3 regions of the Enterobacter roggenkampii genome follow, and region 1 is predicted to be linked to each of the others. Evidence: riboswitches for the same ligand, from Rfam matches in the RefSeq annotation. Region 1 holds a riboswitch; each other region holds the start of a gene.

Region 1 (10,642 bases):
GATGCCCAGGCCGGGTCATGTTTACCTCAGTGATGAATATTTGATCGCGATCTCATTCTCTTGATGTTAACGTTAACTTTCGTGATTAACATCTTAAATTTCAACCAAACAGCATGAGAAAGCGTAAATGTTAACGTTACCATTGCGTCATTACTCCAACATGAGAATGTCATGATGAAAACGCATCACTCTCACAGCTACCCTTTATTAAGCGCATTACTGTTTTTCTTTTTTGTCACGTGGTCATCTTCCGGCTCGTTGCTCTCTATATGGCTTCACCAGGAGGTGGGGTTAAAGGCAGGGGATACGGGGGTCATCTATGCCGTGCTGTCTGTCTCCGCGCTGTGCGCGCAAATCTGCTACGGCTTCATTCAGGACAAACTCGGCCTGCGAAAAAACCTGCTCTGGTTTCTGACCAGCCTGCTCATTCTTTCCGGTCCGGCCTTCCTGCTGTTTGGTTATCTGCTGCAGATTAACGTGTTACTCGGCAGTATTTTCGGCGGGATTTATATCGGGCTGACGTTTAACGGCGGGATTGGTGTACTGGAATCCTATACCGAGCGCGTGGCCCGCCAGAGTCAGTTTGAGTTTGGCAAGGCGAGGATGTGGGGATCCCTTGGCTGGGCGGTGGCAACCTTTTTTGCCGGTCTGCTGTTCAACATCAATCCGAAGCTGAACTTCGCGGTGGCGAGCTGCGCCGGGCTGGTGTTTTTTGTGTTGCTGGCGCGCCTAAGAGTCTCTTCCGCGCCGCACGCCATGCAGGAGGCGGTATCCGGCGGTAAGGTCACGCTGGAGGATGCCTTACGTCTGTTGACGCTGCCGCGCTTCTGGGCGCTGGTGTTTTTCGTTATTGGCACCTGTATTTATGGCGTCTACGACCAGCAGTTCCCGGTCTATTTCTCCTCACAGTTCCCGACGCTGCAGGAAGGAAACGCCATGTACGGCTATCTCAACTCCTTCCAGGTTTTCCTGGAAGCGGCGGGCATGTTCTGCGCCCCGTGGCTGGTGAATCGCCTCGGTGCGAAAAACGGCCTGATTTTCGCCGGAATGGTGATGGCGATGCGTATGGTGGCATCGGGTCTGGTTGAGGGACCGGTATTGATCTCCATTACCAAGCTATTGCACGCGGTTGAACTACCCGTTTTGCTGGTCTCCATCTTTAAATACAACAGCCTGCATTTTGATAAGCGGCTCTCTTCCACCCTCTATCTGGTGGGCTTTGCCTGTACAAGCTCGGTGATTGCCTCGGTGCTGTCGCCGCTGGCAGGTTACAGCTATGAGAAATACGGCTTTGCCCAGTCCTATCTCATCATGGGGCTACTGGTCTTCAGCACCACGTTTATCTCCATCTTCCTGTTGCGCTCGGGTAAGTCCTCTTCTGACCCGCTCATGCCGCAACCTTCCACCATCTGATCGAAAGAGTAGAGAAATGATGTATTCCATTACGAAAGCAGAACAGGAACTGCAGTCCAGGCGCGAAGGGCTTAACCTGCGCTGGTACCCCCGTTACCACCTCGCCGCGCGTGCTGGCTGGATGAACGACCCGAACGGCCTGATCTGGTTTGACGGCTGGTATCACGCCTTTTATCAGCACCATCCGTATTCGACCCAGTGGGGGCCAATGCACTGGGGCCATGCGCGCAGCAAAGATTTAGTTCGCTGGGAGCACCTACCGGTTGCGCTGGCTCCGGAAGGGCCAGACGACAAGGACGGCTGTTTTTCCGGCTCAGCGGTGGTGGATGGCGACACGCTGGCGCTGATCTACACCGGCCACAAATTCCACGGCGATCCAGACGATGAGGCTAATCTCTACCAGGTGCAGTGCCTGGCAACCAGCCGTGACGGCATCCATTTTGTGCGGCACGGGACCGTCATTGATACACCGCCCGGGCTGCATCACTTCCGCGATCCGAAGGTATGGCGTGAAGGGGCGTGGTGGTACATGGTCGTTGGCGCGCGCGAGGGGGATACGGGCCAGGTGCGTGTGTACCGGTCTGCCGATCTGCGCGAGTGGCAGGACAGGGGCGTGCTCGCGGTGGCTGAAAAAGAGCTGGGTTATATGTGGGAATGCCCGGACTTTTTCACTCTCAATGGTAAACGCGTGCTAATGTTTTCGCCTCAGGGACTGGCGGCAGACGGATTTAAACATCGCAATCTCTTCCAGAGCGGCTATCTGGTAGGCGAATGGCAGCCTGGTCAGCCCTTTATGCGTGAAGGTGAATTTGTGGAGATGGACGACGGGCATGATTTCTATGCGCCGCAAAGCTTCCTGACGCCTGACGGCCGCCGCATCGTTATCGGCTGGCTGGACATGTGGGAATCCCCGCAGCCGGAACAGGAGGATGGCTGGGCAGGTATGCTCTCCTTACCTCGCGAGCTGACGCTGAGTGCCGATAACCATCTGCAAATGCAGCCAGCCAGAGAAGTTGAAAGCCTGCGCGGGGCGTGGTTCCCCTGGCCGATAAGTACGCTTAATAACCAGCAGATGACGCTGGTGGAACACTGCGATGCGATGGAGGTCATTCTGCAGTGGGATTGCGCCAACAGCAGTGCGGAGCAGTACGGCATTCGTCTTGGCGACGGGTTACGCCTTTATGTTGATGCGCAGATGCAGCGCCTGGTGCTGGAGCGAGACTATCCGCAGTATGGCCTGTGCGGGACCCGAAGCGTCGCGCTTAACCTTAGCAACGCGCTTAATCTTCGTTTGTTCTTTGATAGCTCTTCCGTGGAAGTGTTTGTAAACGAGGGTGAGGCGTGCCTCAGCAGCCGTATATATCCTGATGCCGACTGCCGCGAGCTGGCGTTATTTGCCTGGACGGGAGGGGCATCGCTTATTCATGGCGGGGCGTGGCTGCTGGAGTAAATCTATTAACGAGCTAAAACAAAGCCCCATAAACATGGGGCTACGTAAATCTTATCAGGTGGTAGCGTCCTGTAAAGATCACATTTTTGATAATTGTGCGTTTACAACTCTCTCTTTTTCGACAACCAGCTGCATAATATAGCTACCCTTGTGCCATGAACCTTTATTTGGCTTCCAGCCTTTCGAAAGCAGATATTCAGCAGCATCAGAGACAGGCTTATTCATAACGTGATCCGCATCACCTGATAACTTTTTTAAATCACCGCTTACTTTGGCTGGCTTGCTATCACAATGACCCGCAGCATCCATCACCTGAGTGCAGCCTTCAGGAAGGCGCCTGTGCGCTGACTGTGCAAGTTGAGCAGCATTCTCTAAAGCCTGTTTTTCAGCCGCAGCGTTAATGGCTGTGGTGCGGTTTTGCTCTGCAATATAACAAGCATCTTTACTCACTCCTTTGCTTTGACAATCAGCCATCCGTTGAGCTGGTGAGGAACACGCAGCAAGAGATAATATAGCCGCTACCATCATTAACTTTTTCATTATTGCCTCAGTAATTACAATTATAAATATAGGTGCCTAACATCAAGCCGATCCATATCCCTAATAAAATAAAAGTGAGATACAAAACAGCGGAAATAAAAATGTACTTTGTCATTTTTGTGCTAGCAGCAATGTATTGAGTTATAGCCAGCTAATTAAACTCAATGGTGAGTTTTTTGCTGGTTGGCGGTTTGCTGGCATTTTAATATAATATTGTTAAATCACCATCCGTAAGATGCGGACGCCGCAACAATTTCATCACCGTTGGATGTACCTGATGTAGAGAGGGTAGCGGCTATATTCTCAGCGAACTTATGACGGTAACCGACTGCGTAACCTTGCGCATCTTTGAAGTTGGCAGCACCGACGGCAACCGCGTTATCTGTATCAACGTAATGCAAACCAGCAAGAGAAGCAGCGCCAGCGATACCAGCACGATATTCCTTGCGATCCTCATTCTGCTGATTCTCCAGAGAAGAGAACTTAGCGTTATTTTGACTCTCTAACGCAGTAATACGTGATTCATGATTCGCTAATTGTGCGCTGTGATTCTGAATCGTCGTTTCTTGTGCTTGCTGGCGTGACTGAACGTTAGCAACAGCAGCTTTGTTAGCAGCGGCTACCGTTTGTGCATCAACCGCTAAAGATTGCGCATAAGCGCCCGTATTAAATGCCTGAGTCGCTTTGTCAGAGGCATCCTGAAGGGCGTGATCTTGTCTATCCTGATCGGCGTCGAAAATGCTTTTATCTACCTTACCTGCCAGCGCTTGAGTGTTAGCATCTGCTTTGTTGTTCGCATTGGTAGCGGTGAGTTCAGCTTTATCTACTCTTGTGTTTGTATCAATGATTGCTTGACCGTTAGTAATAACGCCTTGTAAAGCCGCATCTGCTTTATTATTAGTGTTATCAATCAATATATTCTGTTTGTTATCAGTGATTGTCTGACCTGCTTTGTTATCATCGACTTTCTGATTAAGGATAGCGTTAGCTTGAGTGTTAGCGTTTACGCCATCTTGAGCGGTATTAGCTGTATCTTGTGCTTTATTAATAGCTGTATTTGCTCTTTCAATATCGCCCTGAAGGTTATAGATTTGCCCGTCTTGCTTAATGTTACTCCCCTCGATGTTATCAAGGTTGTAGGCGGTTTTATCGGTACCCTGAATTTGAATGTGAGCACCTGGATTATTGACGTTATCGTCAAGGTTTACGTTTACTTCCGCTGCATTTGCAGTATTCATTGAACCAGCGAACACAAAACCAAAAACAGCGATAGCTGTTGTATTTAAATAGTTCATTTTAAAGCTCTCATCATCACTACAAGAAAAAATAAAGTAAGGGCGCTATCCTGGCGGGAAGATACAACGTCTTGTTATATCTGAATTAATTCACGATTAACGGTGGAAATTTTGGTTTGATAACTTATTTCGTAACGTGCAGTAACTATCTATGAATGTGTAATTTTGATTATTGATCTAAATCATAAATAGCAGGAATAGCTAAACGAGTCGATCCAGAAAGGCCTGGCCTAATAATCTTATAATACAATAAGATAGCCTTTCATAATGGATGAGAGTGAAATTAGATATAAAACACCAATACATTAATTGTATTTAAGTGTTTTGATTAAAATGGGTTAATAATACACATGACAGTTTATGTAAATTTATGGGTTTTTGCCGATTATTTATTATCGAACCTTTAGTAAGCTTCGAATGAAAATGAACTCAGCTCATTTTTGTTCCGGGATATACCAGGAAAAAATATTTATGTTGAAGATGCTAGCGAAAAGTGTCTAGGAAGATTCATAACGCGAACGCTGCCGTGATAAATCAAAACTCCTTGCGCCTGGCCTGTGGCCACGGTTACACTGATTGAGAACATTGATTTTAATAAATCATTGTTTTAAAAGTATTTTGACTCGGGGTGCCCTTCTTTGTGAAGGCTGAGAAATACCCGTATTACCTGATCTGGATAATGCCAGCGTAGGGAAGTCAGATGCCTTCCCGGTCATCGCTTCTTCACGCAAGGCAGGAGCGAACCCATGCAGCCTGACCTGCTCGATTTACACGTTTTACACCACTTCCGAACCCGTTCTCCGCTGACCCATTGTATGACCAATGACGTCGTACAGACCTTTACGGCCAACGTTTTGCTGGCGCTTGGCGCATCTCCGGCGATGGTGATCGAGGCCGAAGAGGCCGAGCAGTTTGCCGCGATAGCCGATGCGCTGCTGGTTAACGTTGGCACGCTGACCGCGCTGCGCGCCCAGTCGATGCGTCGTGCAATTGAAAGTGCGGTAGCGGCAGGCAAACCCTGGACGCTGGACCCGGTTGCCGTGGGCGCCCTGGCGTTCCGCACTCGGTTTTGCCATCAAATCCTTGCCCTGAAACCGGCCGCCATTCGCGGCAATGCTTCCGAAATCCTTGCCCTCGCGGGGATGAGCGCGGGCGGGCGCGGCGTCGATACGACCGATACCGCCGCCAGCGCGGTGCCTGCTGCCCAGGCGCTGGCCCGGCAGATCAATACGATTGTGGTGGTCACCGGCGAGGTGGACTACATCACGGACGGGCAACGTACCCGAACGGTAACCGGCGGTGACCCGCTGATGACGCGCGTGGTGGGCACCGGGTGCGCGCTCTCTGCCGTTGTGGCGGCGAGCTGCTCGCTGCCGGGTGACCGGCTGGATAACATCGCCGCCGCCTGCGGATGGATGAAGCGGGCCGGAACGGTGGCCGTTGCGCACTCGCGCGGCCCGGGCAGTTTTGCCAGCGCGTTCCTCGACGCGCTCTACACGCTGGAGGAGCAGGCATGAAACGGATTAACGCCCTGACCATTGCCGGCACCGATCCCAGCGGCGGCGCGGGTATCCAGGCAGACCTGAAAACCTTCTCGGCGCTGGGCGCGTACGGCTGCTCGGTCATCACCGCGCTGGTGGCGCAAAACACGTGCGGCGTGCAGTCGGTCTACCGCATCGAGCCAGATTTTGTTGCCGCGCAGCTGGATTCGGTGTTCAGCGATGTGCGTATTGATACCACCAAGATCGGCATGCTGGCCGAAACGGACATTGTGGAAGCGGTGGCCGAACGGCTTAAGCGCTATCAGGTGCAAAACGTGGTGCTGGATACCGTCATGCTGGCAAAAAGCGGCGATCCGCTGCTCTCCGCCTCCGCCGTCGAGACGCTGCGCAATAAGCTGCTGCCGCAGGCAGCGCTCATCACGCCCAATCTTCCGGAAGCCGCCGCGCTGCTGGGCGCGCCGCACGCGCAAACTGAACGGGAAATGAAAGAGCAGGGCAATGCGCTGCTGGCGATGGGCTGCGGGGCGGTGCTGATGAAGGGCGGGCATCTTGATGATCCGGAAAGTCCGGACTGGCTCTTCACCCGCGACGGCGAACTACGCTTTACCGCGCCGCGCGTGCAGACCAAAAATACCCACGGCACGGGTTGTACGCTCTCGGCCGCACTGGCGGCGCTGCGCCCACGTCATGAAAGCTGGGCCGATACGGTTAGCGAAGCAAAAGCCTGGCTCTCGGCGGCGCTGGCAAAAGCTGATACTCTGGAAGTCGGTCACGGTATTGGGCCGGTACACCATTTTCATGCATGGTGGTAAGCCAGTATACTGGCAGAATACATCACGCCTGAGAAAACAGAGATGGAACAAGCGCATACCCGGTTAATCGCTCAACTGAATGAACGGATCGCCGCGCCCGACAACACGCCGCTGTACCTGAAGTTTGCCGAAACGGTAAAAAATGCTGTGCGCAGCGGGGTGCTGGAGCACGGGAATATTTTGCCCGGCGAGCGCGATCTGAGCCAGTTGACCGGGGTGTCGCGCATTACCGTGCGTAAAGCGATGCAGGCGCTGGAAGAAGAGGGCGTGGTGACGCGCGCCCGTGGCTATGGCACGCAAATCAACAATATCTTCGAATATTCGCTGAAAGAGGCGCGCGGTTTTTCCCAGCAGGTGGTGCTGCGCGGCAAGAAGCCGAATACGCTCTGGGTCAACAAGCGGGTGGTGAAGTGTCCGGAAGAGGTGGCCAACCACCTGTCGATCTCCCCGGAGAGCGAGGTCTTTTTGCTCAAGCGCATTCGCTATGTCGATGACGATGCGGTGTCGATTGAAGAGTCCTGGGTCCCCGTCGGGTTAATTCCCGACCCGGATGCGATTGGCATTTCGCTCTATGACTACTTCCGCAGTCAGAATATCTTCCCGCAGCGCACCCGCTCAAGGGTGAGCGCCCGCATGCCCGACAGCGAGTTTCAGACGCACATTAAGATGGACGAAAAAATACCGGTGCTGGTGATCAAGCAGGTCGCGCTTGACCAGCAGCACCGACCGATTGAGTACAGCATCAGCTACTGTCGCAGCGATCTATACGTCTTTGTGTGCGAGGAGTAGTGCCTCGCGCGTCGGGGCGCAATCCCCGCCGCGGTGGCTGACCACCCATGACGCCACGGCATTCCCCAGCAGAACGGCATCTGCCAGTGACCATCCCGCAGCCAGCCCGGCCAGCGTGCCGCCCGCGTGGCTGTCGCCTGCACCAATGGTATCCACAACCGTCGCCGGAAACGCCGGAACAACGCCCGAGGCGTCACCGTCATACCACGTAGCACCGTCTTTATCATGGCGCACGATCAGCGCGGCGCCGAAGCGCTGCTGCCACTCCGCACCGAGGTTTTCAGCCTCCACACCCAGTCTTTCAGCCGCGAGCCCCGCTTCCTGACGATTGAGCGACACGATTGGCCTGCAGGCCATGATTCTCTCCATCAGCGCATCAGGAACATCCGCGATGCGTGGGCCGAAATCGATAAAGGCCGTCACGTCCTGTAATCCCTCCAGCCAGCCTGTCAGCAGCTCGCCGCACGGCGAGGCCAGCTGGTAGCCGGAGAGATAAACCAGGCTGTTTTGCGGAACGTGAAGCGCATCCAGCCAGCGCTGCTGCCACTGGTTTTCCACGCCGCTAAAGGACATAAAGGTGCGCTCGCCGTCTGGCTCCACCAGCGCCAGACACCAGCCGTTGTCGCCGGTTTCAGCCTCTACGGCGCTGTGCAGATCCTGCTTCGCCATGGCGTTGCGGATAATATCCGCCCAAACGCCATGGCCGACGGGAAGGGCATTTTGCGCGGCGATCCCGAGGCGTTTCAGGGCGATGGCAATGTTCAGCGCGCAGCCGCCAATATTCACGCCCTGCTGCTTAAGTTCGATATCGCACCCGCGCCAGGGCAGGGCGTAGGCGTCGGCGATGACGTCAATCACCGCGGCGCCCAGCACCGTCACCGGGCGCGTGGCGTGCAGATTTTCGAGACGTTGGGCAAATGCCTTCATACGCCCTCCCTTTGCTCCCTGAAGTGCAGCAGTTTCTCGCAATAATGGCCGAAGTTGAGCTGGTTGACGGCGTCGAGTTCGGCTTTGAGCGCCGGATCAATCGCCTGCACGCCGTGGAGCGCGCCGCAGATGGCCGTCGCCATGGCGCCAATAGTGTCCGTATCACCGCCAAGATTGGCGCATAAGATGGCGCAGCGGTTCGGGTCGGTTCCCGCCAGTTCCACCATCGCAATGGCCGCCGGAACGGACTCAATGGTGCTGGTTCCCGCGCCAATCAGCTGATAAACCTGCTCGCTGGCGGACTCAATACCGTTGGCTTCCCGTACGGTCTTTAGCGCCAGTTCAATACGCGCCGCCAGCGACGCGCTGAAGGTGGTGGTTTTCATCTCCTGCGCATAGCGGGCGATCCCCGGCAGGGCATCAACGATGTTCTGCCAGCTTTCGCCGTCGATGGCGCGGGAAACCGCCCAGGCCATCACCACCGCGCCGGCAATCGCGAGGTCCGATTTATGGGTCGGGCTGGAGGCCTGCGCCACCTGTTCAACAAAGTGTTCCAGCCGCGTCGCCGGAAGGAGACAGCCCAGCGGGGAGGCGCGCATCGCCGCCCCGTTGGTCACGCCGTTGTTTTCCAGCGCGCTGACCGGCTTCCCGTCACGAATCGCATTAAGCGCGATTTTGGAGGTCGGGCCGAGCACGTTCTTGTTGAACGCGTCGAAATCAAGCGCCCAGTTCAGGATATGCTTGCCGATAACGTCCGCATTAATTTCCCCGTCGCACTCGATAATCGCATCGGCCAGGCACAGCGCCATTGAGGTATCGTCGGTGAACTCTGCCTGCCTGAAATAGCAGGCCGCGTTATTTTCTGCCGGGCCGGGTAAAAAGCGGTCGATCCAGCCGAAGTGCGCCTTGACGCGCTTTCTCGGCCACAGCTCCGACGGCATGCCCATCGCATCCCCTAACGCCTGCCCGTAAAGGGCACCGAGAATACGTTCTTGTTTCATTTAACTTCCCCTTGTGTCAGCGCGGCATCGCCATCAACCACCGCAATTGCAGCGATCTCTTTGTCCGATTCGCGGAAAAACAGCATAAACAGCACGGCAATCACGGCAATCATGATTGCGCCAAATGTCCACATTCCGGCCCAGTTGAAGGTCAGCCCCTTCACCGGCTCTTTGTAGGCGAACATTTTTTCCATCATCACGCCGCCCAGGCGGTAACCCAGCAGGCTACCAAAGCCCTGACAGCAGAGCGTAATCAGGCCCTGCGCGGCGGTGCGCATATGCACCGGCGCTTTTTTATCCACGTAGATATACGCGGTGACGTAGTAGAAGTCGTAGCTCACGCCGTGCAGCAGAATGCCGAGGAACAGCAGGGCGTAGGTGAAGTATTGTTCCGCACCGCCGTAAACGAAGAACCCGTAGCGGATGGCGGCGGTAATCAGACCCAGCAGTAAGACCTTCTTAATACCAAAGCGTTTGGTAAAGAACGGCAGCGCCAGCATAAAGAAGATTTCCGAGAACTGGCCGAGCGTCATCCAGCCGGTGGCGTTTTTCATCCCCACTTCAGTGAGATAGCCGTTGGCGAAAATGTAGTAGAAGGCCAGCGGCATGGCGAACAGGAACGAGCAGAAGAAGAACACGAGGAAGTTTCTGTCGCGCAGCAGGATCAGCGCGTCCAGCCCCAGCATCACTTTAAAGTCCAGCTTGCCGGTACTTTTTGGCGGTGTGTTCGGCAGGAAGAGGGCAAACACGCCGAGCAGGGCGGAGCTGGCGGCGGTCATCAGCAGGGGAATATTGGTATCGGAAATATCGCTATAGCCCAGCATCTGCGGCAGGAAGCCGCACGCCAGACCGGAGGCTATCCAGCCGAGGGTGCCCATCACGCGGATACGCGGGAAGTCGGCCTCGACGTCGT
Region 2 (10,642 bases), 1.9 Mb from region 1:
TGACGGTGCGAAGGTGTTCCACGCCGGTACGAAGCTGGCTGAGGACGATCGCGTTCTGACCAACGGCGGACGCGTGCTGTGTGCGACCGCGCTGGGCCATACCGTGGCAGAAGCACAGAAGCGCGCCTATGCGCTGATGGCGGATATTCACTGGAACGGTAGCTTTAGCCGTCAGGATATCGGCTATCGCGCGATTGCGCGTGAGCAGGGGGAGTAATTCCTCCTCGCCCTCACCCTCTCCCACAGGGAGAGGGAATCGTTCGTAGGCCGGATAAGCGTTAGCGCCATCCGGCTTAATCCACAGAACTCAAAAACTCTTCTCTGTCGGCTGCCAGGTGCAGAAATCTTCGTTCGCCACCAATAGCAATTGAGAGCCTTCCGGCGCCTCAAGCCACGCCACGCTCACGTCCATTGATGAATGACGCTGACGGCGTTGAATGTGTTCGGTCGCCCAGGATTCAAGCTCAGGCTTCACCGTTTGCCCTTCGCAGGTCGTCACCGTTCCATCGTTATGCCAGCGCCCCTGGCGCAGCACGACGCGTCCCAGACGAAGCGCATCGCTGGTCTGGCGGATTTGTTCGGCACGGTAACGGTAGAGGGCGATTTGGTCGCTGGAAAGCTGCTGTTTTTGACCGCTGACTTCACGCTGCATAAAGCTCAGCTCGCCATGGTCGTCAAAACGCACTTTCACGTGTTCGGGGGTCTTGCTGTAGACGTTCAGCTCAATCAGCGAGAGAGCATCTCCCTGCCAGCGATATTCTGCCGTCGACGTATTGCCGCTATGCCACGGGCTGAAGGCAGACAACAGATGAACTTCATTGCCGGAATCTTTACGCCAGATCCTGACCGCGCCCTGGTTGTCAGCGTAGCCGCTGGCGGTAAACGGCGGCAGAGTGGTGTCGTGACTACAGGCTGACAGCAGCAGCGCACCTGCCAGCGCGAGCGTTCCGCGCCAGAAAGACAAAAGGGGCGTTGCCGCCCCTTCGCTAAAACTGTTCACTGCCACGCGTCTTACTTAACTGCGTCTTTCAGTGCTTTACCAGAAACAAATGCCGGCACGTTCGCTGCGGCGATTTTGATTTCTTTACCGGTCTGCGGGTTGCGGCCAGTACGCTCAGCGCGGTGGTTCACTTTGAAGGTACCGAAACCAACCAGTTGTACAGCATCGCCTTCTTTCAGAGACTCAGTAATAGCAGCCAGGGTAGATTCCAGAGCAGCTTTAGCCTGCACTTTAGACAGATCAGCCTTGTCCGCAATTACATCAATCAGTTGAGTCTTGTTCATAAGTTATCCTTTCAATGTGTTTATCGCTTGCTAAGCATCGAGTGCGACGAAAATGCCAAAAAAGCACTCTCCTGCATACACGCACCGATAGCCACTTTTTTTCGCCCCCCAAATGTAGACCAGACAAGGGTCGAAAGGGAAGAGTCGAGGAGCGACAAAACGGGCGTTATCTCAAGTTTTCTTATCTCATTGGTTAAAAATTATACCAATATTACTCTCACCGGCCTCACGTAAGTCCGCGCGCAGCCCTTTTATCAGCTCAATGTCGCGTTCTTCACACTCTGCCAGCAGGCGGAAAATCTCCCACTGGATATCCCATTCTTGCTCAACGGCCGGATTTGCACGCAGCTCTTCGTCGGTCATCTCGCGACCTTCCTGGGTCATTTCCAGCATCGCCACGGTGGTGATAGAGGCCTTACTGACTTCGATAGCGTGCTCCAGCGTCTCACCGCTCAGGCGGGAGTGGAGCAATTCGCTTAACGCCACACAGGCATCAATTGCCGGGTAGACGCCGTACAGGTCAAAATCATCCGCCACCGGGATCGCCTCTTCCAGCTTTTCGAGCTGAGAGTCGAAATTCACCTTCGCGTCTTTCACCGTCAGCGTTTCCCAGATCAGATCCAGAATGCGGCGGTAGATATGGCCATCACCAAAGCCGGTCTGCTTGCAGAACGCGGCATAGTTGGGATACATGCGCTCGCACAGGCAAGCCATAAAGGTGACGTGCTGCCAGCTTTCCAGCTTTTCAAGGCGCAGGTGAATCGGGTTTTGTAGCATGATGATCTCTCGAATCGAAAATTAGGCGCAGTTTACCTGAATCATCGCTGAATTTCCTGCCAACGAACAAAAGCCGGACGCGAAGAGGCCACCGCGTCAGCCCAGCGCGTTGGCTCCGGTAAGCGGTAGCCCTTCATGCAGCGCTGTACCCACGCCAGGGCGCTGTCCATACTCACCCGATGGCCGGTGGCGATGAACAGCGGATTACAGCGCGCCTTGCTGCGCCAGACCCACGCCAGCTGCTCGCCTTTATGGATAAGCGGTGCCAGCGCACCCGGCTCGGCTGAAAGAGGTTCAAAGGCGCCGCAGAGGCGTTTCTTGGCGACGCCGATGGTCGGCACATCCACCAGCAGCCCAAAGTGGCTGGCAACGCCTAAACGGCGCGGGTGTGAGATACCGTGCCCATCGACAAAAAGCAGGTCAGGTTTTTGCGAAAGCTGCTCCCACGCTGCCAGCAGCGCGGGATATTCGCGGAAGGAGAGAAAGCCCGGAATGTACGGCATGGTGGTGGCAATACGCGCGACCTTGTACTCCACCAGCTCGAGCGAAGGGTATTTCAGGACCACCATCGCCGCTCGCGTCACGTCCCCACCCTGCTCAAACCCGACGTCGGCTCCGCCAATGTACTGCGGAGGATCCTTATCCAGACGATCCTCGCGGATCACCGATGAGGCCAGTTCGATTTGTTGAGCGCGTAGCGACGCGAGATCCATAACGACTCCTTACTTGTGATACTGGGCAGAAAGCCGATGCACCGCCTCCACAAATACGCCTGCGTGCTCTGGCGGTACATCCTGATGAATACCGTGGCCGAGGTTAAAGACGTGGCCTTCCCCCTGGCCGAAACCAGACAGTATAGTCGACACTTCTTCTTCAATGCGGGCAGGCGGCGCATAGAGCATGGACGGGTCCATATTGCCCTGAAGCGCTACTTTGTCGCCCACGCGGCGGCGGGCATCAGCGATATCGGTAGTCCAGTCGAGCCCCAGCGCGTCGCAGCCGGTGGCCGCCATCGCTTCCAGCCACTGGCCGCCACCTTTGGTAAACAGCGTCACCGGCACGCGGCGACCTTCGTTTTCACGCAGCAGGCCGTCGACGATTTTATGCATGTAGTACAGGGAGAACTGCTGATAATCGCGGCCGGTCAGCACGCCGCCCCAGGTGTCGAAAATCATCACCGACTGTGCACCTGCCTTAATCTGCGCGTTCAGATAGAGCGTGACGCTCTTCGCCAGCTTGTCGAGCAGCGCATGCAGGGCCAGCGGCTCGGCGTACATCATCTTTTTAATCAGGGTGAAGGCTTTGCTGCTGCCCCCTTCCACCATATAGGTCGCCAGCGTCCACGGGCTGCCGGAGAAGCCAATCAGCGGCACCTCACCTTTCAGCTCGCGGCGAATGGTGCGCACAGCGTTCATCACGTAGCCCAGCTCGCCTTCCGGATCGGGGATCGGCAGCTTGTCCACGTCGGCTTTGCTTCTGATCGGAGAGGTAAAACGCGGGCCTTCACCGGTTTCGAAGTACAGGCCAAGGCCCATCGCATCCGGAATGGTCAGAATATCCGAGAAGAGGATCGCCGCATCCAGCGGGAAGCGGCGCAACGGCTGGAGCGTCACTTCACAGGCCAGCTCGGCGTTTTTGCACAGCGACATAAAATCGCCCGCCTGCGCGCGCGTGGCTTTGTACTCTGGCAGATAGCGTCCCGCCTGGCGCATCATCCACACCGGGGTGACATCAACGGGCTGGCGCAGCAGCGCACGCAGATAACGATCGTTCTTCAGTTCGGTCATTTTTGCAGTTCCTTAAGCGTCATGGCCTCAGTGTAACACTACTCATACTCGGCCCGACACATCGCTACGGTATCTTCTATCAGCCGACGCGCCACGGTACCCGGCGGAGGTAACAGGGGTAAATCGTCGTAGCGATACCAGTTCGCGTCCAGCAGCTCTTTCTGATCGATAACGATCTCGCCGCTGTCATAGTCGGCCATAAAGGCCGTCATCAGCGACTGCGGGAACGGCCACGGCTGGGAGGTGACGTAGCGCAGGTTCTTCACTTTGATTCCGCTCTCTTCCATCACCTCGCGCGCCACTGCCTGCTCCAGCGTTTCGCCCACTTCGACGAACCCGGCCAGCACGGTATGAATGCCGTTGCGATGGCGGGTATGCTGTGCAAGCAAAATAGAGTCATCCCGACGGATAGCGACGATAATGCACGGCGCAATTTGTGGGTAATAACGTTCGCGGCAGTGGCTGCAGAGCATCGCCCACTCGGTTTTACTCGGGTGCATGGTATGGCCGCAATAGCCGCAGTATTTGTGCGAGCGGTAAAACTCCGCCAGCTGCACGCCCCGCCCCGCCAGCTGGAACAGGCCTACGTCCAGATCCAACACCTGGCGAACGGATCCCATATCCTGACGACGCGATTGTTGGATCAACCACACGGGTTCACCCTGCCACTCGCCGATCTTCAGCGCAGGCTGGCCCACGAGATCAAACGTTTCCGCCGCACCGTAGGGCAGCTCTCCACCGGGCAACCATAATTTTTGTTCGTGACTGACGATCCACCAACCCAGATCTGATTTTTCAATAATACGATCCATATCTATTGCACTACCTTCGCTTCACTGACATGTTGTTAGCATTGTGGTTACATTCTGGATGAGCAGATTCAATCCTACACTTTGCGGAGTCGACCATGTTAAACCAGCTAGAAAGCCTGACTGAGCGCGTTAGAGGAAGTAACAAACTGGTGGATCGCTGGCTACATGTGCGCAAGCATCTACTCGTGGCTTATTACAATCTGGTCGGTCTTAAGCCTGGCAAAGAATCGTTTATGCGGCTGAATGAAAAAGCGCTGGATGATTTTTGTCAGAGCCTGGTCGACTATCTGTCCGACGGCCATTTCAATATTTATGAACGCATTATCCGCGAAATGGAAGGGACAACGCCGTATTTAGCGGCCAGCAAGCTTTGTCCGCTGCTGGAAGCCAACACCCAGCAGATCATGGATTACTACGATTCCACGCTTGAGAACGCCATCGATCACGATAACTATCTTGAGTTCCAGCAGGCGCTTTCCGACCTTGGCGAAGCGCTGGAAGAGCGATTCACGCTGGAAGATAAGCTGATTAGCCTCGTCCTGGACGCCAGCCCCGAAGATAACATCGCGCGCCCGGCTTGAGTTCTTAATCGTTAACGAGTAATTTACAACCATTCGCCCCTCTCACGAGGGGGATTTTTCTTGTCGGAGTGCCCAGAGCGAAAGCCGGGCTGAGACCGTTAATTCGGGATCCGCGGAACCTGATCAGGCTAATACCTGCGAAGGGAACAAGAGTCACACTGCTGTTGTATCGCCCCCCGGGCGATCCTCTCTTGCTTCATCCGTCGTCTGACAAGCCATGTCCTTCACTTTTGGAATGAGCTATGTCTACTGCAAAACTGACCCGCCGCGAACAGCGTGCACAGGCCCAACATTTCATCGACACCCTGGAAGGCACCGCTTTCCCGAACTCGAAACGCATCTACATTTCCGGCTCGCAGGCCGATATCCGCGTCCCGATGCGCGAAATCCAGCTCAGCCCGACCCTTATCGGCGGCAGCAAAGAGAATCCGCAGTATGAAGACAACGAAGCCGTGCCGGTGTATGACACCTCCGGCCCGTACGGCGATCCTGATGTGGCTATTAACGTCCAGCAGGGTCTGGCAAAGCTGCGCCAGCCGTGGATAGAGGCGCGTAACGACTGCGAAGAACTGAGCGTACGCAGTTCTGCATACACCAAAGAACGCCTGGCCGACGACGGTCTGGACGCGCTGCGCTTTACCGGCCTGCTGACGCCAAAACGCGCCAGAGCGGGCAAATGCGTGACGCAGCTGCACTACGCCCGCCAGGGGATCGTCACGCCGGAGATGGAGTTCATCGCCATCCGCGAGAACATGGGCCGCGAGCGTATCCGCAGCGAAGTGCTGCGCTACCAACACCCAGGTGAAGGCTTTGGCGCGCGCCTGCCGGAGAACATCACGCCGGAGTTTGTGCGTGACGAAGTGGCCGCAGGCCGCGCGATCATCCCCGCCAACATTAACCACCCGGAATCCGAGCCGATGATTATCGGCCGCAACTTCCTGGTGAAGGTCAACGCTAACATCGGTAACTCGGCCGTCACCTCCTCCATCGAAGAAGAGGTTGAAAAGCTTGTCTGGTCAACGCGCTGGGGCGCGGACACGGTAATGGATCTCTCCACCGGCCGCTATATTCACGAAACCCGCGAATGGATCCTGCGTAACAGCCCGGTTCCGATTGGCACCGTCCCGATTTATCAGGCGCTGGAGAAGGTCAACGGCATCGCCGAAAACCTTACCTGGGAAGCGTTCCGCGACACGCTGCTGGAGCAGGCGGAACAGGGCGTGGACTACTTCACCATTCACGCGGGCGTGCTGCTGCGCTACGTGCCGATGACCGCGAAGCGTCTGACCGGCATCGTCTCGCGCGGCGGTTCGATCATGGCGAAGTGGTGCCTCTCCCATCACCAGGAGAACTTCCTCTACGAACACTTCCGCGAGATCTGCGAAATCTGCGCCGCGTACGATGTCTCTCTGTCGCTGGGCGACGGCCTGCGCCCGGGCTCCATCCGCGACGCTAACGACGAAGCACAGTTTGCCGAGCTGCACACGCTGGGCGAGCTGACCAAAATCGCCTGGGAGTATGACGTGCAGGTGATGATTGAAGGCCCGGGACACGTGCCGATGCAGATGATCCGCCGCAACATGACCGAAGAGCTGGAGCACTGCCACGAAGCGCCGTTCTACACGCTGGGGCCGCTGACCACCGACATCGCGCCGGGCTATGACCACTTCACGTCAGGCATTGGGGCGGCGATGATCGGCTGGTTCGGCTGCGCCATGCTCTGCTACGTGACGCCGAAAGAGCACCTCGGCCTGCCTAACAAAGAGGACGTGAAACAGGGGCTGATCACCTACAAAATTGCCGCCCACGCGGCGGATCTGGCCAAAGGCCACCCGGGCGCGCAAATCCGTGATAACGCCATGTCGAAGGCGCGCTTTGAATTCCGCTGGGAAGACCAGTTCAACCTGGCGCTGGATCCGTTCACCGCCCGCGCCTACCACGACGAAACCCTGCCGCAGGAATCGGGCAAAGTCGCGCACTTCTGCTCCATGTGTGGGCCGAAGTTCTGCTCGATGAAAATCAGCCAGGAGGTGCGCGACTACGCCGCCACGCAAACCATTGAAGTGGGTATGGCGGACATGTCCGAAACCTTCCGCGCCAAAGGCGGCGAAATCTACCTCAAAAAAGAGGAGGCATAATGTACCAGCCCGATTTCCCACCCGTTCCCTACCGTTTAGGGCTCTATCCGGTGGTGGACAGCGTGGCGTGGATAGCGCGCCTGCTGGAAGCAGGCGTTCGCACCCTCCAGCTGCGCATCAAGGATAAACGCGATGAGGAGGTGGAAGCCGATGTGGTTGCCGCCATTGCGCTGGGGCGTCGGTATAACGCCCGCCTGTTTATCAATGACTACTGGCGGCTGGCCGTTAAGCACCGGGCGTACGGCGTGCATCTGGGTCAGGAGGACCTGGAAACAACGGATCTGAGCGCAATCCGTGACGCCGGGTTGCGTCTTGGTGTGTCAACACACGATGACATGGAAATCGACGTGGCCCTGGCGGCCCGTCCCTCTTACATCGCGCTCGGTCACGTCTTCCCGACGCAAACCAAGCAGATGCCCTCCGCTCCGCAGGGTCTGACGCAACTGGCGGGTCACGTTAAACGCCTTGCCGACTACCCCACCGTCGCCATCGGCGGAATCAGCCTTGAACGCGCCCCGGCGGTGCTGGAGACCGGCGTGGGCAGCATCGCCGTCGTCAGCGCCATCACCCAGGCCGCAGACTGGCAGGCCGCCACCGAACAGCTTTTACAGCTGGCAGGAGCAGGCGATGAATGATCGCGACTTTATGCGCTACAGCCGTCAGATTCTGCTGGAAGATATCGCCATCGACGGGCAGCAAAAACTGCTCGCCAGCCGGGTGCTGATTGTTGGCCTGGGGGGATTAGGCGCACCCGCCGCGCTCTATCTGGCAGGCGCGGGTATCGGCACGCTGGTGCTGGCCGACGACGACGAGGTCCACCTCAGCAACCTGCAGCGACAAATCCTCTTTACCACCGAGGATATCAACCAGCCGAAAGCGCAGATCACCCGGCAGAGGCTGCATCAGCTTAACCCGGATATCGAACTGATTGCCCTACAGGAGCGGCTTGGCGGTGAAAGCCTGCACCGTGAAGTCGCCCTTGCCGACGTGGTGCTGGACTGTACCGACAACATGGCGACGCGCCAGGCGATCAACGCCGCCTGCGTGGCAAACCATACGCCGCTTATCACCGCCAGCGCGGTGGGGTTCGGCGGGCAAATGATGGTTCTGACGCCACCGTGGACGCAGGGCTGCTATCGCTGCCTGTGGCCGGACGATGCCGAGCCGACGCGCAACTGCCGTACGGCGGGCATTCTGGGTCCGGTGGTCGGCGTGATGGGCACGATGCAGGCGCTGGAGGCCATCAAGCTGCTCAGCGGCATGGAGACGGAACGCAATACGCTGCGGCTGTTTGATGCCCGCTCCAGCGGCTGGCGTCATCTGGCGCTGCATCGCGCCAGCCACTGCCCGGTGTGCGGAGGCCGCGATGCGCATTCTGTTTAACGATGAGCCGATGAGCTGCGACGACGGGCTCACCGTTGCCGCACTGCTCGACAAGCTGCGTCAGCTCAAGCCGGGAACGGCGCTGGCGCTCAATCAACAGATCCTGCCGCGCGAGCAGTGGGAACATCAGCAGGTCAATGAAGGCGACCAGATCCTGCTGTTTCAGGTTATCGCAGGGGGCTGAAATGTTACGTATTGCCGATAAAGTCTTTGATTCACATCTGTTTACCGGAACCGGAAAATTCGCCTCGCCGCAGCTGATGGTGGAGGCCATTCGCGAAAGCGGCAGCCAGCTGGTGACGCTGGCGCTTAAGCGCGTGGATCTGCGCCATCACAGCGATGCCATTCTGGCTCCGTTGCTGGAAGCGGGCGTCACGCTGTTGCCCAACACCTCCGGCGCCAAAACGGCAGAAGAGGCGATTTTTGCCGCACAGCTGGCACGGGAGGCGCTCGGCACCCGCTGGTTGAAGCTGGAAATCCATCCGGATGCCCGCTGGCTGCTGCCCGATCCGATCGAAACGCTGAAAGCGGCTGAAAAGCTGGTTCAGCAAGGGTTTACCGTCCTGCCTTACTGCGGGGCCGACCCTGTCCTGTGCAAACGGCTGGAAGAGGTCGGCTGCGCCGCCGTCATGCCGCTGGGGGCCCCCATTGGCTCCAACCAGGGGCTGGAGACCCGCGCGATGCTGGAAATCATTATTGAGCAGGCTACCGTACCGGTGGTGGTGGATGCGGGCATTGGCGTGCCCAGCCATGCCGCGCAGGCGCTGGAGATGGGCGCCGACGCGGTGCTGGTCAATACGGCTATCGCGGTTGCCGACGATCCGGTCATGATGGCGCGTGCGTTCCGCCTGGCCGTAGAGGCCGGCCTGCTGGCAAGAGGATCCGGCCCCGGCTCGCGCAGTTTCCAGGCGCAGGCCACCAGCCCGCTGACCGGTTTTCTGGAGGCGATCTCATGAGCACGTTTACCGAGCGCTGGCGCCAGCTTAGCTGGGACGACATTGCCCTGCGTATCAACAGCAAAACGGCGGCTGACGTGGAGCGCGCGCTGCAGGCCCGTCATCTGACCCGCGAGGATCTGATGGCCCTGCTCTCTCCGGCGGCCAGCGCCTACCTCGAACCGATGGCCCAGCGAGCGCAGCGGCTTACCCGCCAGCGGTTTGGCAACACGGTGAGTTTCTACGTGCCGCTCTATCTCTCCAACCTGTGCGCCAATGACTGCACCTACTGCGGTTTCTCCATGAGCAACCGCATCAAGCGTAAAACGCTCGATGAGGCTGAGATTGCCCGTGAGTGTGCGGCCATCCGTGAAATGGGCTTTGAACATCTTTTGCTGGTCACGGGCGAACATCAGGGGAAAGTGGGAATGGACTATTTCCGTCGGCACCTTCCCACCATTCGTCGTCAGTTTGCGTCGTTGCAGATGGAAGTGCAGCCTCTGTCGCAGGAGGAGTACGCGGAGCTCAAAACGCTCGGGCTGGACGGCGTCATGGTCTATCAGGAAACCTACCACGAGGCGACGTACGCCCGACACCACCTGAAGGGCAAGAAACAGGATTTCTTCTTCCGCCTGGAAACGCCGGACAGGCTGGGTCGCGCCGGTATCGACAAAATCGGTCTGGGTGCGCTGATCGGGCTCTCCGACAGCTGGCGGGTGGATTGTTACATGGTGGCGGAACATCTGCTGTGGTTGCAGCAGCACTACTGGCAGAGCCGATACTCCATCTCCTTCCCGCGCCTGCGTCCCTGCGCGGGAGGAATTGAACCGGCTTCGCTGATGGATGAACGCCAGCTGGTGCAGACCATTTGCGCGTTTCGCCTGCTCGCTCCGGAAGTGGAATTATCGCTCTCAACGCGCGAGTCTCCGGCATTTCGCGATCGCG
Region 3 (10,642 bases), 2.3 Mb from region 1:
GGCGCAGTGCCAGCACGCGGCCTTCGGCATCCACAGGGGCAGGCGTAGAGCCGGTGCTGTCGACGCCAATCCCCACAACATCGGCCCGCTGGGCGTCGGTCAGGTCTGCCAGAACGGTTTTGATCGCCGCTTCCATCGACTCGATGTAGTCCCGCGGGTGGTGACGGAACTGGTTGTTTGGCGCATCGCAGTAGCGCCCCTCTTGCCAGCGCGGATACCACTCAACGCTGGTTGCTATCTCCTGGCCGGACGTACAGTCCACTGCCAGCGCGCGAACTGAATCGCTGCCAAAATCGAGGCCAATCGCAATTGCCATGGTGTTGCTCCATCGAAAAAACAGGTATGGAAGAACATTAGAGACTGGGGACAAAAGTCGTCAGGCAGGATCCGCTAATCTTATGGACTAAATTGCTGTTACAACGGAAAGTGTGACGCCGTGCAAATATTCAATGTGGACATTTCTGCCGCACTTATAGACACTTTTGTTACTGGTTATCTGCCTGCTCTGGCGGAGAAATCAGGGGGAAAGGCTGAAACATGGCGGACGTAAAAGCGGCGTGATGCTTTTTGGATCTTTTCGCGGGCCATTTTTAACCTGCATTTAGTGATATGGACAATTGGTTTCCTTCAGGACCCTTGGGAGAACTGAATCTATGGCCGAAACGCAGAACGATCCCCTGCTGCCGGGATACTCGTTTAACGCGCACCTTGTGGCGGGGCTGACCCCTATCGAGGCTGAGGGATATCTCGACTTTTACGTCGACCGACCGCTCGGGATGAAAGGGTATATCCTCAACCTGACCGTGCGGGGGGAAGGGATCATCAAGAACGGTGACCAGCAGTTCGTCTGCCGCCCGGGGGATATCCTGCTGTTCCCGCCGGGGGAGATCCACCACTATGGCCGTCATCCGGATGCCAAAGAGTGGTATCACCAGTGGGTCTACTTCCGTCCGCGCGCCTACTGGCAGGAGTGGCTTTCCTGGCCGGCTATTTTTGCACACACCGGGTTTTATCGCCCGGATGAGGTGCATCTGGCGCAGTTTCGCGAGCTTTTTGCCCAGATAATCGAGGCGGGGCAGGCTGGTGGACGCTATGCCGAACTGCTGGCGATAAACCTCCTTGAACAGCTGCTGCTGCGACGGATGGAGGCGATTAACGCGTCGCTGAATCCGCCGCTGGATAACCGCGTGCGCGACGCCTGCCAGTACATCAGCGACCACCTGGCCGATAGCCAGTTTGATATTGCCAGCGTCGCCCAGCACGTCTGCCTGTCGCCGTCGCGGCTGTCGCACCTGTTCCGCCAGCAGCTTGGCGTCAGCGTACTGAGCTGGCGCGAGGATCAGCGCATCAGCCAGGCGAAGCTGCTGCTCAGCACCACCCGGATGCCCATCGCCACCGTGGGGCGCAACGTGGGCTTTGAGGATCAGCTCTATTTCTCCCGCGTATTTAAAAAATGCACCGGTGCCAGCCCCAGTGAATTTCGCGCGGGATGTGAATAAACGGTAAAAAAAGATAAACAAACAGGTGAATGCGGAAAGCAACCTGTAAACTATTCAGACAATTGTTGCCTTGACGCGGTGCGGGGCGCTAAGCAGAATCGCTGATTCGTTTTCTGACCGGAATAGTTATGCAGGCATTGCTAGAACACTTTATTACCCAGTCCGTTATGTACTCGCTCATCGCCGTGGCGCTGGTGGCGTTTCTGGAATCGCTGGCGCTTGTCGGGTTAATCCTGCCCGGCACCGTGATGATGGCGGGGCTTGGGGCGCTGATCGGCAGCGGTGAGGTCAATTTCTGGCAGGCATGGCTGGCCGGGATTATCGGCTGTCTGCTGGGCGACTGGATCTCCTTCTGGCTGGGCTGGCGCTTTAAGAAGCCGCTGCACCGCTGGTCGTTCATGAAAAAGAACAAAGCGCTGCTGGATAAAACCGAGCATGCGCTGCACCAGCACAGCATGTTTACCATCCTCGTGGGCCGCTTCGTTGGGCCAACGCGTCCGCTGGTGCCGATGGTGGCCGGGATGCTGGATCTGCCCGTCGCGAAATTTGTGGTGCCGAACATTATCGGCTGCGTCTTCTGGCCGCCGTTCTACTTCCTGCCGGGTATTCTGGCCGGTGCGGCGATTGATATTCCTGACGGTATGCAAAGCGGTGAGTTTAAGTGGCTGCTGCTGGGCACGGCGGTCCTGCTGTGGCTGGCGGTCTGGCTCTGCTGGCGGATGTGGCGCAGCGCGAAAGCGAGCGTCGATCGCCTGACGCGCTATCTTCCGCGCTCTCGTCTTTTGTGGCTGGCCCCGCTGACGCTGGGTGTGGCCGTGGTGGCGCTTGTGGCGCTGATTCGCCACCCGCTGATGCCGGTGTACGGTGAGATCCTGTTGAAAGTTGTGAGCCGTTAAGCGCCGGGCGGCACTGCGTTTGCCCGGCCTACGGTTTTATACCCAATAATCCAGAAGCGCTTTCTTTTCCGCTCATTAATGCTTCTGTTGCTCCATCCCACAAAATGCGTCCCTCCGCGATCACCACCGATCGCGGCGCAATCCGTGCGGCATCTTCGATACTGTGCGACACCATCAGCATCGTCAGCTGTTGGCGCTGACAGACGTCCTGCACCAGGGCGAGCATCTCCTGGCGCAGCGCGGGATCGAGCGCCGAGAACGGCTCATCCAGCAGCAGCAGCGGCTGCTCGCGCACCAGACAACGTGCCAGCGCCACGCGCTGACGCTGGCCGCCGGAGAGCTCGCCCGGCAGCCTGTCGATGAATTCAGCGATCCCCATCTGTGCGGCAATCACTTCAAGTTTTTCGCGTTGGGCATCGTTCAGCCTGAGCCCCGGATGCATTCCCAGCGCGATGTTTTGCCGCACCGTCAGATGGGTAAACAGGTTGTTTTCCTGAAACAGCATCGACACAGGACGTTTAGCCGGAGGGGCGTTGGTGAAATCACGATTATCGATGGCTATCGACCCGCTGGCAGGTTGCAGAAAACCGGCGATCAAATTGAGCAAGGTGCTTTTCCCGGCACCGCTTGGGCCAAGCACCGCAATCCGCTCGCCCTGCTGAACGGAGAGCGTAAAGCGCATCGGCAGATGCTGATAGAGCCAGGTTACATCAGTCAGTTTTAACATCACGCCCCGGGAGTTTTTCGATAACGGTAAATAAGGCAAAGCAGAGCAGCAGCAGTAACAGCGCGGTAACCGCGCCGTCCTGACTGCGGTAAGAGCCGATTTGCTGATAAAGCCAGTACGGCAGCGTGCGGAAATCGTCATTACCGAACAGCGCCACGACCCCAAAGTCTCCAATGGAGAGCACGCAGGCAAACGCCAGCGCCTGAGCAAGCGGACGTTTTAGCGCGCGCAGTTCCACAACCTTCAGCCGCTGCCAGCCCTGCATGCCCAGCGACTGACACAGCAAACCGTAGCGGCTGTTGACGTCGCGCATCGGGTTTTCCAGCACCTTAAGCGCGTAGGGGATGGCCATTAAGGCGTTAGTGAAAATCACAATGCCATCGGCCCTTTCCGGCAGGCCGAGGGTGCTGTTGAACAGTAAAAAGAAGCCCGTTGCCAGCACGATCCCCGGCATCGCCAGTATCAGCATGCCCGTCAGTTCCAGCATTTGTCCGGCTTTTTGCGCCTGGCGGGCGTAGAGCTCACGGCTGCTCCACAGCAGCATCATGGTCAGCATAACGCACAGCAGTCCGGCAGCCAGCGCTATGCGTACCGAGGTCCAGGTCGCCTGCCAGAGAACGGGCTGTTGCAGGACGGATATAAGATTGAGGTTCAGGCCGTCAACGATAACGGCCAGCAGCGGCGGCAGCAACAGCAGCAGCGCCAGCGCGATCAGGATAACATCGCTGATGCGGCTGTGCAGGCTGTCCTGCGGATCGCGCCAGCCGGTTATTTGATGACTACCTGCGGGAATGGCTTTACTCAGCCGCTGGCTCAACAGCACCAGCACCAGACAGCACGCCATCTGGACTATCGCCAGCAGCGCGGCGCGACCGGGATCGTAGTCGTAACTCAGCGCCTGGTAAATCGCCAGCTCAATGGTGGTGGCCTGCGGCCCGCCGCCAAGTGACAGCACGGTGGCAAAGCTGGCAAAGCAGAGCATAAAGATTAATGCCGCCACGGGCGGGAGCTGGCGGCGCAGCCACGGCCATTCGACAAAACGAAAGAACGACCAGCCGCGCATGCCGAGCTGGGCGGCAATCTGCCGCTGCTCGCCGGGAATGTTCTCCAGCGCCTGCAAAAAGAGGCGCGTTGCCATCGGCATATTGAAAAACACGTGCGCCAGCAGAATGCCCTGCAGTCCGTAAGGCGAGAATGACCACTCAATACCAAGCTGGCCGAACAGCGAAGCCAGCCAGCCCTGGCGGCCGTAAACGCTCAGAATACCAAATACCGCTACCAGCACGGGCAGGATCAGCGTCATGGCGCACAGGCGCAGCAGGGCCTGCCTGCCGGGGAAACGCCGCCGATAGAGCGCGCGTGCAAGAAAAAGAGCCGGGATCGCCGACAGCAGGGCAGAAAGAGACGCCTGCCAGAAGGAGAACCGGATAACGTGCCAGAGGTAGCTGTCGTGCCAGAGGGCGAGCAGGTCGCTCTCCGGTGCGTTAAACCACAGCGCAAGAAAGGCTCCCAGACTGACCGCCACCATCACGACGGCGGCGAGCAATCCGGGGAGTAACCAGCCGGGAATTAACGGCTGACGGCGCGTTGCCATTCACTTACCCATGCGGCACGCTGCGCGGCGACCTGCTGCGGCGTAAACTCCAGCGAGGTTTTCGGCTTGGTCAACTGCTCAAAACCTGTGGGCAGCGCAACGCTGGTGACCGGATACATCCAGTTGCCCGCTGGAATGGCATTCTGGAATGCCGGTGAAACCATAAACTTCAGGAACTTCTCGGCCAGTTCCGGCTGTTTGCTGGCGGCGGTACGCGCGGCCACTTCCACCTGCAGATAGTGCCCTTCCGCAAAATCAGCCGCAGCATAGTTGTCTTTCTTCTCGGCGATAATGTGGTAGGCCGGGGAGGTGGTGTAGCTCAGCACCAGATCGCTTTCGCCTTTCAGGAACAGGCCATAGGCTTCGCTCCAGCCTTTGGTCACGGTGACGGTTTTGGCGGCCAGCTTCTGCCACGCTTCCGGCGCCTTATCGCCGTAGACTTTCTGCATCCACAGCAGCAGGCCCAGGCCCGGCGTGCTGGTCCGTGGATCTTCATAAATCACGCGCCACTTCTGGTCGCTTTCCACCAGCTCTTTCAGGCTCTTCGGCGGGTTTTTCAGCTTGTTTTTATCGTAGACGAAAGCAAAGTAGCCGTAGTCGAACGGCACAAAGGTGTCGTTCTTCCAGCCGCCCGGCACGTTAACGGCCTCTGCCGCGACGCCGCTTTTGGCAAAGAGGTTGGTTTGCGAGGCGGCTTCAAGCAGGTTGTTATCCAGTCCGAGCACCACGTCGGCCTTGCTGTTTTTGCCTTCCATGCGCAGGCGGTTGAGCAGCGAAACGCCATCTTCCAGCGCCACGAACTTCAGCTCGCAGTTGCAGTCGGCTTCAAAGGCTTTTTTGACAACCGGGCCAGGGCCCCAGTCGGCGGAGAAGGAGTCGTAGGTGTAGACCGTCAGGACGGGCTTGGCTAAAGCGGGCAGCGCGAACAGCGCCAGCAGGGGGAGAACTTTTTTTAACACTTTGCACCTCAGGGTTGAGTGGCAAAGGATTTTGAGCGACAGCCTCAAATCCCTTCGCCGGCGTTATCCGGATCAGGTTCGACGGGTATTATCTCAGCGCACATCTGTGATGCAGCACCCCGTTGAGAACGGCGCTATTGTAATGATTTGGTGAATATTACGAAAGCGTTATGGCTCCGGGGGCGCAAACCAGGCGGATTTAAAATCAAACCAGCCCAGGGTGTTCATCCGCAGGCCGCGCATGCTGCGCTGGCCCTGGATCATCAGCCAGTGGTGGATCAGCGGGACGATCGCCTGTTCGGCCAGCAGCTGCTGGCACCATACGGCAAGATTCATCTCGCCCGCACGCCACAGGGCGGCATCCTGCTGCCAGTCCCGGTCGATGCAGTGCTGGATCAGCGGGACTTCATACAAATGCGAGAAGAGGGAAAAATCGAGCGGCAGGGTAAAGTTAGCGCTGTTGAGCCAGATATCGCTGGCGATTTCCCCCTGATGCCATTCGTCATAGTCCACTTCCCTGATGTCCAGCCTGACTCCCTCCGCTGCCAGCAGGCGGGTCATGATCCTCGCGATAAAACGATGCTCAACATGATCGCGGTAGTAGGTCAGGGTGATGGACTCCAGCCCTGCGGGTTTGTCGCAGCGCGTTGGTCGGGCATGGTGCCAGCGCGGAAGCAGGCCGTACGCCGGGAACCAGTATGTCTGGTATTGCTCTTCCGCATGGTAGATAAGATTGGAAGGAGACAGCACGTGGCTGATCCACTTGCGGACAGCCGGGTTTGCCCCACGGTGGGTGCGGCGGTCAAAGAGGAGATAGTAGCAGCCCTCCTCCAGGCGGCTCTCCACGGCCTTTTCTCCGGTGGTGGGGCCTTCAAGCGTCAGCCCGCAGCTCAGGTCTTCATTGAGATCCGGCAATACCCACACGTTCACTTCGTCGATCAGCGCCCGATAGCCAAAGTAGTCATCGAACGCGCGGATTTTCAGCTGGTTGCTGTTATTGCGGGAGACGGAGTAGGGCCCGGTGCCAATCGGCTGGCTGGCAAAATTGTTCAATGATTCCCACTCGGCGGGCAAAATCATTGAGGGCACATAGCCCAGCAGCCAGGGAAGCCACTTGTCCTGCTGCGACAGCTCAATATCCAGCGTCCAGGCCGTGGGGGAGTGGATGCGCGAAATATGCGAGTAGAGCGGCAGCCTGCGGGCGCGTTCCAGAGAGGCGATGACGTCGTGCATCTCCAGTTCGCGACCGTGGTGAAAGTGGATGCCCGGGCGTAAGAAGAAGCGCCAGTGGCGCGGGGAAAGCTGTTGCCAGTGGTGCGCGATATCCGCCTCCAGTTCCCCGTTTTCCTCATTTATCCGCGTCAGGCCGCTGAAGATTTGTCGGGCCATGTGGGTTTCAGAACGCCGTAACGCCGTGCCGGGCAACAGATTTTTCATCGGACGGTAGTAGAGCACCCGCAGAATGTGTCGGCCCTGACGAAAACTGCGTCCGAGATGGGAGACCAGCATCTGGCGCACGGCGGCCTTGTCGCCCACCAGCTGGACCAGCTGATCGATACGGTCCTGCTCGAGCAGGTCTTCTGCACGCTGCTGCTGCAATGCCAGCCCGGTGTAGAGAAAGGTCAGCCGCGAGCGTTTTCCGCGTCCCGCCTCCGCTTCCCAGCTTAACCACCCCTGCTGCTGCATGGTATTGAGCAGCGTGCGCATATGGCGGCGGGAACAGCTAAGCAGGTCAGCCAGCTCGTTGAGCGTGGTTTCCTGCGATTGCCCCTCGCAGCACTGCCAGAGGCGGATAAATTGTTGCTGCAGACGACCGGAAGGCATAAAAGAGGAACTCCTGACAAAAAACCAGCAATTTATTAATCCCTATATTAGGCCAATAATGCTTCCCGATGAAGCGAGGAGGTAAATGATGAAGAGGTCTACCGCACGTCAGTTTTATCAGCAGTACTTTTCAGCGACAAAAGGATCGTCCTGGCTGGCCCGCCCGTGTGCAGAGCAACGGCTGAAAATGTTAGAAGAACTGATGCAGTGGGACGTTACGAAACCGGCCTCTTCTCGCTGACTCGCCTCGATCATGTGTGACTGAGTATTGGTGCTAATCACCCGCCAGCAAAATGTTTTTGCTGGCTTTTTTCGTTTATTCTTTCACCCAATTTCGATTCGCTTTCACAAGGACTTGCGCATGCTGTGGTTGATGACGATGGGGCGACGCCTGAACGGCGTGTATGCCGCTTTTATGCTGGTGGCCTTTATGATGGGCGTGGCGGGAGCGCTGCAGGCGCCGACGCTGAGCCTGTTTCTCAGCCGCGAGGTGGGGGCACAGCCGTTCTGGGTGGGGCTGTTTTATACCGTCAACGCGATAGCCGGGATCCTGGTCAGCCTCGCGCTGGCGAAGCGATCGGACAGCCAGGGCGATCGCCGCAGGCTGATCCTCTTTTGCTGCGCCATGGCCGTGGGCAACGCGCTGCTCTTTGCTTTCAATCGTCATTACCTGACGCTCATTACCTGCGGCGTGCTGCTGGCGTCGCTGGCGAACACCGCCATGCCGCAGCTGTTCGCGCTGGCCCGGGAATATGCGGATAGCTCGGCGCGGGAAGTGGTGATGTTCAGCTCGGTGATGCGTGCCCAGCTCTCGCTGGCGTGGGTCATTGGCCCGCCGCTGGCCTTCATGCTGGCGTTGAACTACGGCTTTACCGCGATGTTCTCCATCGCCGCCGGGATTTTTGTCATCAGCCTGGCGCTGATAGCCTTTGCGCTGCCGTCCGTGGCGCGCGTCGAACAGACAACGGATAAACCGCTCACCCAGGTGAGCGGCTGGCAGGACAAAAACGTCCGCATGCTGTTTATTGCCTCCACGCTGATGTGGACCTGCAACACCATGTACATCATCGACATGCCGCTGTGGATCAGCAGCGATCTGGGCTTACCGGACAAGCTCGCGGGGATCTTAATGGGCACCGCTGCCGGGCTGGAAATTCCGGCGATGATTCTGGCGGGTTACTACGTTAAGCGCTTTGGGAAGCGTCGGATGATGATCGTCGCCGTGGCGGCCGGGGTGCTGTTTTACGCGGGACTGATCCTTTTCCATTCGCGTGAAGCGCTGCTTGCGCTGCAGCTGTTTAATGCTGTGTTTATTGGCATCGTTGCCGGGATCGGCATGCTCTGGTTCCAGGATTTAATGCCGGGCCGCGCCGGGTCGGCGACCACGCTTTTTACCAACAGCATTTCGACCGGAGTGATCCTGGCGGGGGTGATTCAGGGGGCGCTGGCGCAAAGTTACGGGCATGGCTCAGTTTACTGGATGATTGCCGCGATTTCGGTGGTTACGCTTGGGCTGACTTGCCGGGTTAAGGATGTCTGATTCTGGAAGGCGGCTTCACAAAACAAATCAATGGCCCGCTTTTTGCGGGCCATTGCCTTTAGCCCATAAACGCAGGCTGTTTTTTCTCGTACGCGGAGATGGCGTCTTCGTGCTGGAGCGTCAAACCAATGCTGTCCAGACCGTTCAGCATGCAGTGGCGGCGGAAGGCATCAATGCTGAAGCTGTAGGTTTTATCCCCGGCTTTCACCACTTCCGCTTCCAGATCCACTTCAAACGACATGCCGGGATTTGCCTTAACCAGCGCGAACAATTCATCGACCTGTTCGTCGCTCAGCGTCACCGGCAGCAACTGGTTGTTGAAGCTGTTGCCGTAAAAGATATCCGCGAAGCTGGGGGCAATGACCACCTTAAAGCCGTAGTCTGTCAACGCCCAGGGGGCGTGTTCACGCGACGAGCCGCAGCCAAAGTTTTCCCGCGCCAGCAGGATGGATGCGCCTTTGTACTCCGGGAAGTTCAGAACGAATTCCGGATTAGGCACCTCGCCTTTATCGTCCAGGAAACGCCAGTCGTTGAACAGGTGCGCGCCAAAGCCGGTGCGGGTCACCTTCTGCAAAAACTGCTTAGGAATGATCGCGTCTGTATCAACGTTAGCGGCGTCCAGCGGGACAACACGGCCCGTATGTTGGGTAAATTTCTCTGCCATGATTGTCTCCTTATTTCAGGCTGCGAATGTCGGCGAAATGGCCGGTGACTGCCGCAGCGGCGGCCATTGCCGGGCTGACCAGATGGGTACGCCCACCGCGGCCCTGACGGCCTTCAAAGTTACGGTTGCTGGTGGAGGCACAGCGCTCACCCGGATTCAGGCGATCGTTGTTCATGGCCAGGCACATGGAGCAGCCAGGCAGGCGCCACTCGAATCCTGCTTCGATAAAGATCTTATCCAGACCTTCGGCTTCCGCCTGGGCTTTCACCGGACCGGAGCCTGGAACCACCAGCGCCTGCACGCCCGGTGCGACTTTACGGCCTTTGGCAATCTCTGCCGCCGCACGCAAATCTTCGATACGGGAGTTGGTGCAGGAGCCGATAAATACCTTATCAATGGTCACGTCGGTCAACGGTACGCCGGGTTTCAGCCCCATATAGGCCAGCGCTTTTTCCGCACTGGCGCGCTCGACCGGATCGGCGAAGGAGGCCGGATCGGGAATGGCGTCGTTGACGGAAATTACCTGGCCCGGGTTGGTTCCCCAGGTCACCTGAGGGGCAATCTCTTCTGCCTGCAGCGTGACAACGGTATCAAACGTTGCCCCGTCGTCGGTTTTCAGGGTTTTCCAGTACGCTACCGCGTCGTCAAAATCCTGGCCCTTCGGCGCGTGCAGACGGCCCTTCACATAGTTGAAGGTCGTTTCATCTGGCGCGACCAGACCGGCTTTGGCACCCATCTCAATGGCCATATTGCACAGGGTCATGCGACCCTCCATGCTCAGCGCCTGAATCGCGTCGCCGCAGAATTCAACGACGTGGCCGGTACCGCCTGCGCTGCCGGTTTTACCGATGATCGCCAGCACGATGTCTTTCGCGGTAATGCCAGGTGCCGCTTTGCCCTTCACTTCAATCTTCATCGTTTTGGCGCGGCCCTGCTTCA

What was found. Region 1 has a riboswitch for thiamine pyrophosphate ahead of thiM (hydroxyethylthiazole kinase). Riboswitches for the same ligand answer to the same signal wherever they lie in the genome.
Region 2: it holds a riboswitch for thiamine pyrophosphate, as region 1 does, so the genes downstream of both, thiC (phosphomethylpyrimidine synthase ThiC) here and thiM (hydroxyethylthiazole kinase) in region 1, are expected to answer to the same signal.
Region 3: it holds a riboswitch for thiamine pyrophosphate, as region 1 does, so the genes downstream of both, thiB (thiamine ABC transporter substrate binding subunit) here and thiM (hydroxyethylthiazole kinase) in region 1, are expected to answer to the same signal.

Annotation. Positions count from the first base shown of each region.
Region 1 is NZ_CP017184.1:3,061,254-3,071,895, reverse strand. It holds gene BFV67_RS14415 (MFS transporter) at 172-1,413, shown strand; gene BFV67_RS14410 (glycoside hydrolase family 32 protein) at 1,430-2,863, shown strand; gene BFV67_RS14405 (hypothetical protein) at 2,942-3,403, opposite strand; gene BFV67_RS14400 (YadA C-terminal domain-containing protein) at 3,625-4,698, opposite strand; TPP riboswitch at 5,313-5,409, shown strand; gene thiM (hydroxyethylthiazole kinase) at 5,445-6,215, shown strand; gene thiD (bifunctional hydroxymethylpyrimidine kinase/phosphomethylpyrimidine kinase) at 6,212-7,012, shown strand; gene BFV67_RS14385 (GntR family transcriptional regulator) at 7,055-7,801, shown strand; gene BFV67_RS14380 (PfkB family carbohydrate kinase) at 7,775-8,728, opposite strand; gene BFV67_RS14375 (ADP-ribosylglycohydrolase family protein) at 8,725-9,729, opposite strand; gene BFV67_RS14370 (nucleoside permease) at 9,726-10,642, opposite strand, start outside.
Region 2 is NZ_CP017184.1:229,476-240,117, reverse strand. It holds gene purD (phosphoribosylamine--glycine ligase) at 1-217, shown strand, start outside; gene BFV67_RS01095 (DUF1481 domain-containing protein) at 308-1,000, opposite strand; gene hupA (nucleoid-associated protein HU-alpha) at 1,012-1,284, opposite strand; gene BFV67_RS01085 (YjaG family protein) at 1,471-2,061, opposite strand; gene nfi (deoxyribonuclease V) at 2,103-2,774, opposite strand; gene hemE (uroporphyrinogen decarboxylase) at 2,784-3,848, opposite strand; gene nudC (NAD(+) diphosphatase) at 3,887-4,660, opposite strand; gene BFV67_RS01065 (Rsd/AlgQ family anti-sigma factor) at 4,756-5,241, shown strand; TPP riboswitch at 5,296-5,404, shown strand; gene thiC (phosphomethylpyrimidine synthase ThiC) at 5,484-7,379, shown strand; gene thiE (thiamine phosphate synthase) at 7,379-8,014, shown strand; gene BFV67_RS01050 (HesA/MoeB/ThiF family protein) at 8,007-8,762, shown strand; gene thiS (sulfur carrier protein ThiS) at 8,746-8,946, shown strand; gene thiG (thiazole synthase) at 8,948-9,718, shown strand; gene thiH (2-iminoacetate synthase ThiH) at 9,715-10,642, shown strand, end outside.
Region 3 is NZ_CP017184.1:732,750-743,391, forward strand. It holds gene araB (ribulokinase) at 1-316, opposite strand, end outside; gene araC (arabinose operon transcriptional regulator AraC) at 654-1,499, shown strand; gene BFV67_RS03380 (DedA family protein) at 1,628-2,395, shown strand; gene thiQ (thiamine ABC transporter ATP-binding protein ThiQ) at 2,424-3,122, opposite strand; gene thiP (thiamine/thiamine pyrophosphate ABC transporter permease ThiP) at 3,106-4,716, opposite strand; gene thiB (thiamine ABC transporter substrate binding subunit) at 4,692-5,675, opposite strand; TPP riboswitch at 5,707-5,807, opposite strand; gene sgrR (HTH-type transcriptional regulator SgrR) at 5,844-7,499, opposite strand; gene sgrT (glucose uptake inhibitor SgrT) at 7,588-7,740, shown strand; gene BFV67_RS03410 (sugar efflux transporter) at 7,861-9,039, shown strand; gene leuD (3-isopropylmalate dehydratase small subunit) at 9,098-9,703, opposite strand; gene leuC (3-isopropylmalate dehydratase large subunit) at 9,714-10,642, opposite strand, start outside.